Regions from separate parts of the Variovorax rhizosphaerae genome, predicted to be linked through region 3. Evidence: predicted binding sites of a transcription regulator. Region 3 holds the regulator's gene; each other region holds the start of a gene.
The links. The regulator sigma-54, encoded in region 3, starts transcription at its own class of promoters, with help from an activator protein. The targets are predictions, from matches to a motif close to TGGCANGNAANCTGCTTT.

Region 1: WKW82_RS02505 (TorF family putative porin) is a predicted target of sigma-54. The motif match lies at 2,099-2,116, and genes of this name have one in related genera.
Region 2: atzF (allophanate hydrolase) is a predicted target of sigma-54. The motif match lies at 1,876-1,893, and genes of this name have one in related genera.

What each region holds. Positions count from the first base shown of each region.
Region 1 covers NZ_JBBKZT010000001.1:570,074-573,319, reverse strand. Annotated here, with positions in the region: gene WKW82_RS02515 (ammonium transporter) at 1-733, opposite strand, end outside; gene glnK (P-II family nitrogen regulator) at 768-1,106, opposite strand; gene WKW82_RS02505 (TorF family putative porin) at 1,177-2,055, opposite strand; gene WKW82_RS02500 (YifB family Mg chelatase-like AAA ATPase) at 2,279-3,246, shown strand, end outside.
Region 2 covers NZ_JBBKZT010000001.1:725,050-728,295, reverse strand. Annotated here, with positions in the region: gene WKW82_RS03250 (ABC transporter substrate-binding protein) at 1-86, opposite strand, end outside; gene atzF (allophanate hydrolase) at 129-1,847, opposite strand; gene WKW82_RS03240 (hypothetical protein) at 1,974-3,246, shown strand, end outside.
Region 3 covers NZ_JBBKZT010000010.1:213,041-216,286, forward strand. Annotated here, with positions in the region: gene WKW82_RS22280 (ATP-binding response regulator) at 1-1,014, shown strand, start outside; gene rpoN (RNA polymerase factor sigma-54) at 1,227-2,819, opposite strand; gene lptB (LPS export ABC transporter ATP-binding protein) at 2,830-3,246, opposite strand, start outside.

The DNA of each region.
Region 1 (3,246 bases), on a different contig from region 3:
CCTTGGCGTTCAACTCATCGACCACTGCCGCGCTGGTGTAGGCGTCCGGGCCCATCCAGAACCAGACCATGTGCGCGATCGGCGTGTAGGCGAAGGTGAACCACAGCACCATGAACAGCAGGACGGCCGAGAACTTGGCCCGCTCCGCGAAGGCGCCCACGATCAGCGTGCAGGTGATGCCGGCGAAGGTGGCCTGGAAAGCCGCGAACAACAGTTCAGGGATGTAGACACCCTTGCTGAAGGTCGCGCCGGGTGCGAAGACGCCCGTGGCCGGATCGAAGATCCCCTTCATGAACAGCCGGTCGAACCCGCCGATGAAGGAGTTGCCCTCGGTGAACGCCAGGCTGTAGCCGTAGATGAGCCACAACACCACGATCATCGAGAACGTGACCATCACCTGCATCAGGATCGACAGCATGTTCTTGCTGCGGACCAGGCCGCCGTAGAACAGGGCCAGGCCCGGCACGGTCATCATGATGACCAGCAGCGTGGAGACCATCATCCAGGCGGTGTCGCCCTTGTTGAAGCTGGGGGCGGTTGCGGCGGCGGCGTCGGCCGGCGCGGCGGTTGCAGCGGCGGCGGGTGCAGCAGCTGCGGGCGCCGTGGCGGCGGGGGCTGCCGTGGCAGCGGGCGCCGTGGCTTCGGCGGCTGGCGCCGGCGACTGGGCAAAGCCCGAGAAGCTGGCGGTCAGTACGCCCACGCCTAGCGCGAGGGAGATCAGCAACTTTTTCATTGGGGTGTTCTTTCGTGCCTTGAAATGCTTGAAATCAGAGGGCTTCGCGACCGGTTTCACCGGTACGGATGCGCACGACCTGCTCGAGGTCGTACACGAAGATCTTGCCGTCGCCGATCTTGCCGGTGCGGGCTGCGCCCTCGACGGCTTCGATCACGCGCTCGACCAGGTCGTCCGCCACGGCGGCTTCGATCTTGACCTTGGGCAGGAAGTCCACCACGTACTCCGCACCGCGGTACAGCTCGGTGTGGCCCTTCTGCCGGCCAAAGCCCTTGACCTCGGTCACGGTGATGCCCTGCACGCCGATGGTCGAGAGTGCTTCGCGCACCTCGTCCAGCTTGAAGGGTTTGATGATGGCTGTGACCAGCTTCATGGTTCTGTTACTCCTGAGGAAATATGGATGGCTCGACCCCTGCAAGGGCCGGGCCTGCTTTTCGTTTTTCTTAGAACGTCTTGGTCAGCGTCGCGATGAAGCGGGCCTTGTTCGGCGAGTAGGTCGTCGCGCCGATCGGGCCGAAGCCGAGGTCGATGCCGGGGTTGTTGGCCACGGCATAGGTGTTCTTGTGGTTGGCGCCTTGCACCGAACCCGCCAGCGACAGGCCGCCGCCGAAGTCCCAGCTCGCGCCGACGTTGTAGTCCATGTAGTTGCTGTAGCCTAGGCTCTTGATGTCCGAGGACATGAAGGTGTAGCCAATGGCCGCCTTCAACGTGAGGCTGGTCAGCACGGTCTTGCTGTACGACAGGTTCAGGTAACCCGTGTTCTGGCCCTTCAGGCCCGAGCCGCCCTTGTGGCCGGCATAGTTGAAGTAGTCCTTCGACACGGTGTGCGAGTACTTGGCGGTGAAGCCGCCGATGGCTTCGTCGGACCAGGTGGCCGCACCGTAGATTTCGGTCGTGTTGCCGGCCGTATTGCCCGAGTAGTAGTACTGCAGCACGCCGAAGTCGAGGTCGACCGGGCCGGCCTTGAACTTGTAGCCGCCGTAGAAGTCGCTCTCGATGCTGTTGCCCGGGAGCCAGTTGACGCTGGAGTTCCAGTTGCCCAGGTAGAAGCCGCTGGCATGCGCATAGTCGAAACCGCCCTGGATGGCGGGCTTGAACCAGCTGGTCTTGACCGGGGTGGTGAAGCCGCTGCTGATCATGTCCTGGTCCTGGCCGCGGAACTTGTAGTTGGTCGTGAGCGAGACGTTGGCCGTGATCGGCGAGACGACGGGTGCGGCAGCAGCCGGCTCTGCCGCTGGGGTGCTCTGGGCGAAAGCGGCGCCCGACGTTGCGAGCGTGGTGGCCAGTGCAACCAAAGCCTTGGCAGTGTGACGGTGCATCATCGAGGGAACTCCTACGTATATTTGAAAGGTTGGGAAACCCTTCAAAGCAGGGAGCGTGCCAAAGTGATGCGATCGATGCTGGATAACCCCGAGGGCATTCACAAACACTCACAACTGACGGGCAAAATCGTTACGGAAGTGTTTCGACGCAGAAGCGTGGAACTGAAAAGTAAACAAGAGCGCACCACAGCGGTGGATGCACCGTTTTGGTGAGGGAGAGGAAATGAGTCTGTCTTTGGTGCAAAGCCGTGCTTTGCTGGGCCTGGAAGCGGCCAGCGTCACGGTTGAGGTGCATCTGGCCAATGGATTACCCAGTTTTACGCTGGTCGGGCTGGCCGATGTGGAAGTGAAGGAGGCGCGCGAACGCGTGCGCTCGGCCATCCAGAACGCGGGGCTGGAGTTTCCGAACAACAAGAAGATCGTCGTGAACCTGGCCCCGGCGGACCTGCCCAAGGACTCCGGGCGTTTCGACCTGCCGATTGCGCTGGGCATCCTGGCCGCCAGCGGGCAGGTCGATGCGGCGAAGCTGGCGGGGCATGAGTTTGCCGGCGAGCTGTCGTTGTCCGGCCATCTGCGGCCGGTGCGCGGGGCGTTGGCGATGGCGTTGGCGCTGCACAGCCGGGGCATTGCGACCCGATTGGTGCTGCCAGCCGAGAGCGCGCAGGAGGCGGCGCTGGTGCCCGGCTCGGAGGTGTATGGTGCGCGGCATTTGCTGGACGTTGCGCGGCGGTTTCTGCCAGCGGGTGCGGACGATCCGCTTCAGGTCGAAGCGGGAGAGGACGGCTGGATGCGCGTTGTTCCGGAAGCCGGTACTTACGTTCCAAGCTATCCGGACTTGTCTGACGTGAAAGGGCAAGCCGGCGCCAAGCGTGCACTGGAGATCGCGGCGGCGGGCGGGCACAGCCTGCTGATGGTCGGGCCGCCGGGCTCGGGCAAGTCGATGCTGGCCCAGCGCTTTGCCGGATTGCTGCCGGCGATGTCGGTGGACGAGGCGCTGGAAAGCGCGGCGGTGTCGAGCCTGGCCGGGCGCTTCGCGGTCGACCGGTGGGGCGTTCGGCCAACTTGTGCGCCGCACCATTCCGCAAGTGCGGTGGCATTGGTGGGCGGTGGCTCCCCTCCTCGGCCTGGAGAAATCTCCCTCGCGCATCACGGCATTTTGTTTTTGGATGAGTTCCCGGAATTTCAGCGGGC
Region 2 (3,246 bases), on a different contig from region 3:
ATGGCCGGTGCGGCCAGCACGCCGAGTCCGGCAACGCCGGCCTGCAGCAGCTTGCGTCGCGAGGTGGAGAGAGAGGTGTTGCGCATTGATGAAGCTCCTGCAGAAATGAATTCGGATGGACGCAGGGATCAACCTGCGGAGGCTTGTCTCGATGCGATGTACCGGCGCCAGCCGCCGTGATGGGTGATGTCTTCCGCGCCTTCGAGCGCCAGCGGCTCGCAGACGAATCCCTGCACGCTGCTGCCGTCGGCCAGCGTCAGCGTGCCGATGCCGAGCGGCGCTGGAATGAGTGCGACGAAGCTGCCGTAGTGCGCAGAGGGCAGTTCCCACACTTCCAGCTTGATCGGGGCGCCGGTGCCGGGCGCGACGCGCAACATGCCGGGCTTGGGTGGCACCGTGCCGGGCAATGCGTAGAGGCGGTAGTCGGGCGAACTTTCTGTTTCCAGCACCAGCCGCGCACCGCGTTCGCGCAACTGACCGTTCAGTGGCATGCCCGACAAGTGGGCACCGACGACCGCGACGCGCACCGTGTCGGCGCTGGCAGGCAACAGTTGCACCATCGGCGGCAGCGCGCGGCCGGTCGCACCGATGGTGAGCCCGGTCGCGTGGTGGAAGCGCTGCCCCAGCTCGGCCAGTTGCAGGTCGCTGGCGCAGGGGCCGATCAGCGTGATGCCGAAGGGCAGCCCATCGGGCCGGATCGAGCTCGGCACCGACAGCGCCGCATAGTCGAGCAGGTTGACGAAGTTGGTGTACGCGCCGAGCTCGCGATTGCGCTCGACCGGATCGGCGCGCATTGCCTCGATGGTGCAGTGGCAGGGCGCGGTCGGCACCAGCAGCACGTCGATGTTGTTCCACATCGGTGCGACGCGCTGGCGGAGCGCACGCAGCTTCACCTGCGCGTCGTAGAGGTCGGCGGCGCTGAAGTCGCGGCCGCCGGCGAGGATGCTGCGCACCGGCTCGATCACCTCGTCCTCGTGCGCGTCGAAGAATTCGCGCACCGCGGCGTAGCGCTCGGCCACCAATGCACTGCCGTAGAGCAGCGATGCGGCCTCGGCCAGCGGTGCGTAATCGATGGCCACGCGCTGGCCTCCCAGCGATTCGAGGCGCTCGATGGCGTCGTCGAAGGCTTCCGCCGAGAGCGCGTCACTGTAGAACTCCAGCTGCGACGGCACCCCGAAGCTGAAGCGCGCCGGCAGCGGCATGCGCCTGAGTTGCAGCGACCGCGAGAACGGGTCTTTCGCATCGAGGCCCATCGCCGCCTGCAGCGCCTTCACCGCCATGCCCACCGTCGGCGCGAAGATGGAAACGCAGTCCACGCTCTGCGCGGCCGGCACCACGCCGTGCGCGCTGATCAGGCCCTTGCTTGGCTTGAGCCCGACGATGTTGTTGAGCCCGGCGGGCACGCGGCCGGAACCCGCCGTGTCGGTGCCGAGCGCGAAGTCGACCTCCCCCGTCGCGACCACATACGCCGATCCCGAACTGGAGCCGCCCGACACATAGCGCGCATCGAAGCTGTTGGGCACCGCGCCGTAGGGCGAGCGCGTGCCGTTGAGGCCGCAGGCGAACTGGTCGAGGTTGGTCTTGCCGACGAGGCTCGCACCGGCATCGAGCAGGCGGCCCACGACGTGTGCATGCTGCTTCGCGGTGCGCCCGAAAGCGGGGCAGCCGGCGGTGGTTTCGACGCCTGCCGCGTCGATGTTGTCCTTGATCGCGAATCGAAGGCCGTCCAGCGCGCCCCGGCCCGTCGCCTGCATCGGCGCGCTGAAGCGCGAAATCCAGGCCGCGGCCGGCGTGGCATCCGTCGTCGAATCGGGCTCGGCGAGCGAGACCTTGTCATGCACCATCATCAAGCATCCTGTCTTGTGTACAAGGCTCGATGCAAACGGCGTGCCAGTCTGCGCGGCTGTTGGCCGGCAGCACGTTTTCGCAAGGCCTGCCTATGATGCGCAACGCCGATTCCGCACGGAGTACGCATGGCCCAACGCTGGACTTTCACGGTGCAAACGCCGCTTGGCGAGACGCATTCGACGTACACGATCACCGACGACGCGCTGTTCTACGAATCCGACGATCCGCTCGCGGGCGACAACGCGACGGTGGGCTGGCGCACCATCCAGGAGGGCAGCACCGCCACAATGCAAGGCATGGGCGGCCGCGGCGGGCCCGACCTGCCGAAATGGGTGCCGACGCAGATGGAGTGGCTGGTGCTCACGCGCAGGGACGATGTCGAAATTGCCTTCATGCGCCGCCTGCCCCCACCCGGCGCCGACCGCGATGCCCTCCTGGCCGCCGTGCGCGAACGCCTCGGCACACGCTGGCTCGGCGAAGGCCTGCCGCTGAAGGAAGCGCAGCAGCGCATGGGCACGCAGTCGCAGGAATGGAGCGGGCTCAAGGTGGCCGGCATCGTCGTCGCCGTGCTCGGCATGCTGGTGCTGGCGATCCTGCTGCTCGCGCTGCTGCTCACGCCCTTCGTGCTGGTTCCCGCGGGGCTCGTGGGCGGCGGATGGCTGCTGCGCCGCGGCCTGCGCATGCTGGGCGATTGCAAGGCTGCGGAGGGCATGGCGGCGGCGAAGGTCGGTCGCGCGCGCGTGGGACTGGTGCATATCGAGGCGCCCGCCGAGACCGCCACGCCGACCCGCGCTGCCATCACCGGCCGCGCGTGCGCCTGGTGGGACGTGGCGGCGTGGGTCTGGTACGAGAGCGACAGCGAAGACAGCGGCGGCTGGCGACGCGTGGCCTCGCGCCACGGCGGCAGCGTCGAGTCGATCGACATCGGCGACGAGACCGGCACCGCGACCGTGTGGCTCAACGGCGCGGAACTGCTGCTGGACCTGCGCAGTTGGGAGTCCGACAAGGACACGCTGCCGCCGCGCGGCATCGCGCTGCTCGACACGCTGGGCTTCCCGTGGCATGGCGGGCAGCGGCTGCGCGTGACCGAGGAGTGCGTGGAGGTCGGCGCCACGCTCTACGTGATCGGCACGCTCGACCTGCGCCGCAATGTGCCGGCGTCGCTGGCGCCTGGCCGGCTGGAGCGCATCGTCGACGCGATCCGCACGGGCGCATGGCGGCGCAATGTCGTGGCGGCTGCGCCCGCATTCATGCGCATCGTGCTGGCGGTGTTCATCGGCTTCATCGACATGCTCACCGGGATCGGCACGGCGCGCATGCGGCCGCGTGCCTCTCGCGATGCGGCACCGCCCGTGCTGCCGCCGGATGCACGCGTCGTGTGGAAGGGCCATGGCGACC
Region 3 (3,246 bases):
CAGCAACTCGACGCCCACACGCCCACGCACCTTGTGCAGCAGACCGTGATCGCGCTCTCGCAAGCCCAGCAGGCGCTGGAAGGCTTGACCAACCAGCTCCTCGAGATCGGCCGCATCGAGGCCGCCGCTGACCCGCTGAAGCCCGGCCCGGTCGCGCTGGGGCCGATGCTGCGCGAACTGGCCCGCCACTCCACGCGCGTGCGGGTGCGCTGCCCCGCCAGCGCGCTGGCCTGGACCGATGCCGTGGCGCTGCGCCGCGTGCTCGGCAACCTGACCGACAACGCGCTCAAGTTTGCGCCGCAAGGCCGCGTGCTGCTGGCGGTGCGGCGCGGCCACACCGGCGCGACGTGGCGCGTGGAGGTGCGCGACAACGGCATCGGCATTGCGCCGGACATGCAGCAGCGCGTGTTCGGCGACTTCGAGCAGATCGGCAACGTGGAGCGCAACCTGCAGCGCGGGCACGGGCTGGGCCTGGCCATCGTGCGCCGACTGGCCGATCGTCTGGGCTTCCAGGTCACGCTACGCTCGGCGCCGGGGCGTGGCTCGGTGTTCGGCTTCGAACTGGAGGCGGCGCCAGCCGACCTGGTGCTGCCGGAAAGCACCGGCGCCGAATCGAACGCCGTCCACGTGCAGCCGCTGCGCCCCGGCCTGGCCGTGCTGGTGGTGGAGGACAACACCGTGGTCGCCGACAGCATCGCCGCGCTGCTGCGCCACTGGCTCGCGGAACCGCGCGTGTATGCCAATGCATCGGAAGCGCTGGCGCTGGCGGACTTGGATTCGATCGACGTGGCACTGTGCGACATCCGGCTGCCAGGCGACCTGGACGGCGTCGCACTTGCGGACCTGCTGCAGAACCAGCGGCCGGACCTGACGATCGCGCTGGTGTCGGCGGACATCGAGCCGGTGACGCAGCGGATGGCAAGGCAGCGGGGGTGGCATGCGTTGCGGAAACCGGTGCAGGCGGCGGAACTTCGGGCGGTGTTGGCGGCTGCACAGGCGGGAGTTCACCCTTGACTCCCATGCAATGGCAATGTGCATGCGAACTCCTGACACCCGCTCCTGAGGGGCCACAGGATTGACGGCCCAAGGGGCGCCGCCGACCGTCCATTTGCGTTAGGTCGACCGCCTCGACTGACTTCAGGCAGGCAACCGCATCCGCCAAGCCGGTCGGGCGCCAACGCCAACGCCAACGCCAGCACCCGTACCGGCGCCAGCGCCAGCGAGTCCTACAGCGCCTTGCGCAAATTCGCAGGCGCAATCCGCAGCGCCTCGCGGTACTTCGCCACCGTTCGGCGCGCGCACTCGATCCCCTGCTCCTTCAGCATGTCCGAGATCTGGCTGTCCGACAGCGGCTTCTTGATGTTCTCGCTGGTCACGAACTGCTTGATCAGCGCCCGCACCGCCGTGCTCGATGCGTTGCCGCCCGTCTCCGTGCCCAAGGCCGAGCCAAAGAAGTACTTGAGCTCCACCGTGCCGTAGGGCGTCGCCATGTACTTGGCGGTCGTCACGCGGCTGATGGTCGATTCATGCAGGCCGAGTTCGTCGGCGATCTCGCGCAGCACCAGCGGACGCATCGCCAGTTCGCCGTGCACGAAGAAGTTCTTCTGCCGCTCGACGATGGCATTGCTCACGCGCAGGATGGTGTCGAAGCGCTGCTGGATGTTCTTGATGAACCAGCGCGCCTCCTGCAGCCGCTGCGACAGCGCCTGGCTGCCCTCGCCCTTGTGCGCCTTCAGCGCGCCGGCATAGATGTCGTGCACGCGCAGGCGCGGCATCACGTCCGGGTTGAGCATCACGCGGAACTTGAGCGAGGCGCCACGGCCGGTGCGGGTGACGATCACGTCCGGCACGACCACGTTGCGCTCGACGTCGACAAAACGCCGGCCCGGCTTGGGCTCCAGCCGCGCGATGAGCTGCATCGCGCCGCGCACCAGGTCTTCGTTGCTCTTGGTCAGCGTGGCCAGGCGCTTGAAGTCGCGGCGGGCCAGCAGCTCCATCGGCAGCTTGCAGATGGCGATGGCGACCTTGCGCACTTGCGCCTCGTCCTCGCATTCATCTTCATCGGCCAGGGCACGCAGCTGGATCGCCAGGCATTCGCCCAGGTCGCGCGCACCCACGCCGACCGGCTCCAGGCTTTGCAGCAGGCCCAACGCCATCTGGAAGCGATGCACCAGTTCGTCGAATTCGTCGTTGTCGTTGCCGGCCAGGCCGGAGGCCAGCGCGGGCAGCGAGTCCTCCAGGTAGCCGTCGTCGTTGAGCGACTCGATCAGGAAGCTCAGCGCGGCGCGGTCGGTTTCGTCCAGGCGCAGGCCCAGCGCCTGTCGGTGCAGGAAGGCCTGCAGCGACTCCTGGCTGCGCGCCAGCTCGGTGGCGTCGGCGCGCTCGTCACCGCCGAGGTTGTTGGCACGCGCGGGGGCGTCGCCGCCCCATTCGCTGTCGTCGGGCACCATGTCGACGGTGCCGTCGCCACCCCAGTCGGGCTCGCCGTCGGAGACGCCGTCGGCGGCCGCATCAGCAGTGGCTGAATCCGCGTCGTTCGATACCGTGGCCGCTGCGGTCGCCGGGCCGTCCGCCCCATTGGCGGCAGGCGGGGTGGCGAAATCGTCGTCACGCGGCGGTGGCGCGTCGGCGGTCTCGAGACCGAACTCTTCCCGCACGGCCTCCTCCGCGGTGCGCTCGAGGAACGGGTTGTCGTCGAGCATCTGCTCGACTTCCTGGCTCAGTTCCAGCGTCGACAGTTGCAGCAGCCGGATCGACTGCTGCAATTGGGGCGTCAGTGCCAGGTGCTGCGATACGCGCAGCGACAGGCCTTGCTTCATGCCGAGGCCCCTACATTCTGAAATGCTCGCCGAGGTACACCCTGCGTACCTCCGCGTTGTCGACGATCTCCGAAGGCGTGCCTTGTGCCAGCACTTGCCCGTCGCTGATGATGAAAGCGTGATCGCAGATGCCCAGCGTCTCCCGCACGTTGTGGTCCGTGATGAGCACGCCGATGCCGCGCCCCTTCAGGAAGCTGATGATCCGCTGGATCTCGATCACCGCGATCGGGTCGATCCCCGCGAAGGGCTCGTCCAGCAGGATGAAGCGCGGCTGCGTCGCCAGCGCCCGCGCGATTTCCACGCGCCTGCGCTCGCCGCCCGACAGTGACAGTGCCGGGGAATCACGCAGATGTTCGACGCGCAAGTCGGTCAGCAGCTCGCTCAGGCGCTCCTCGATCCGGGCCTTGCCCAGTGGCACGCGCTTTCC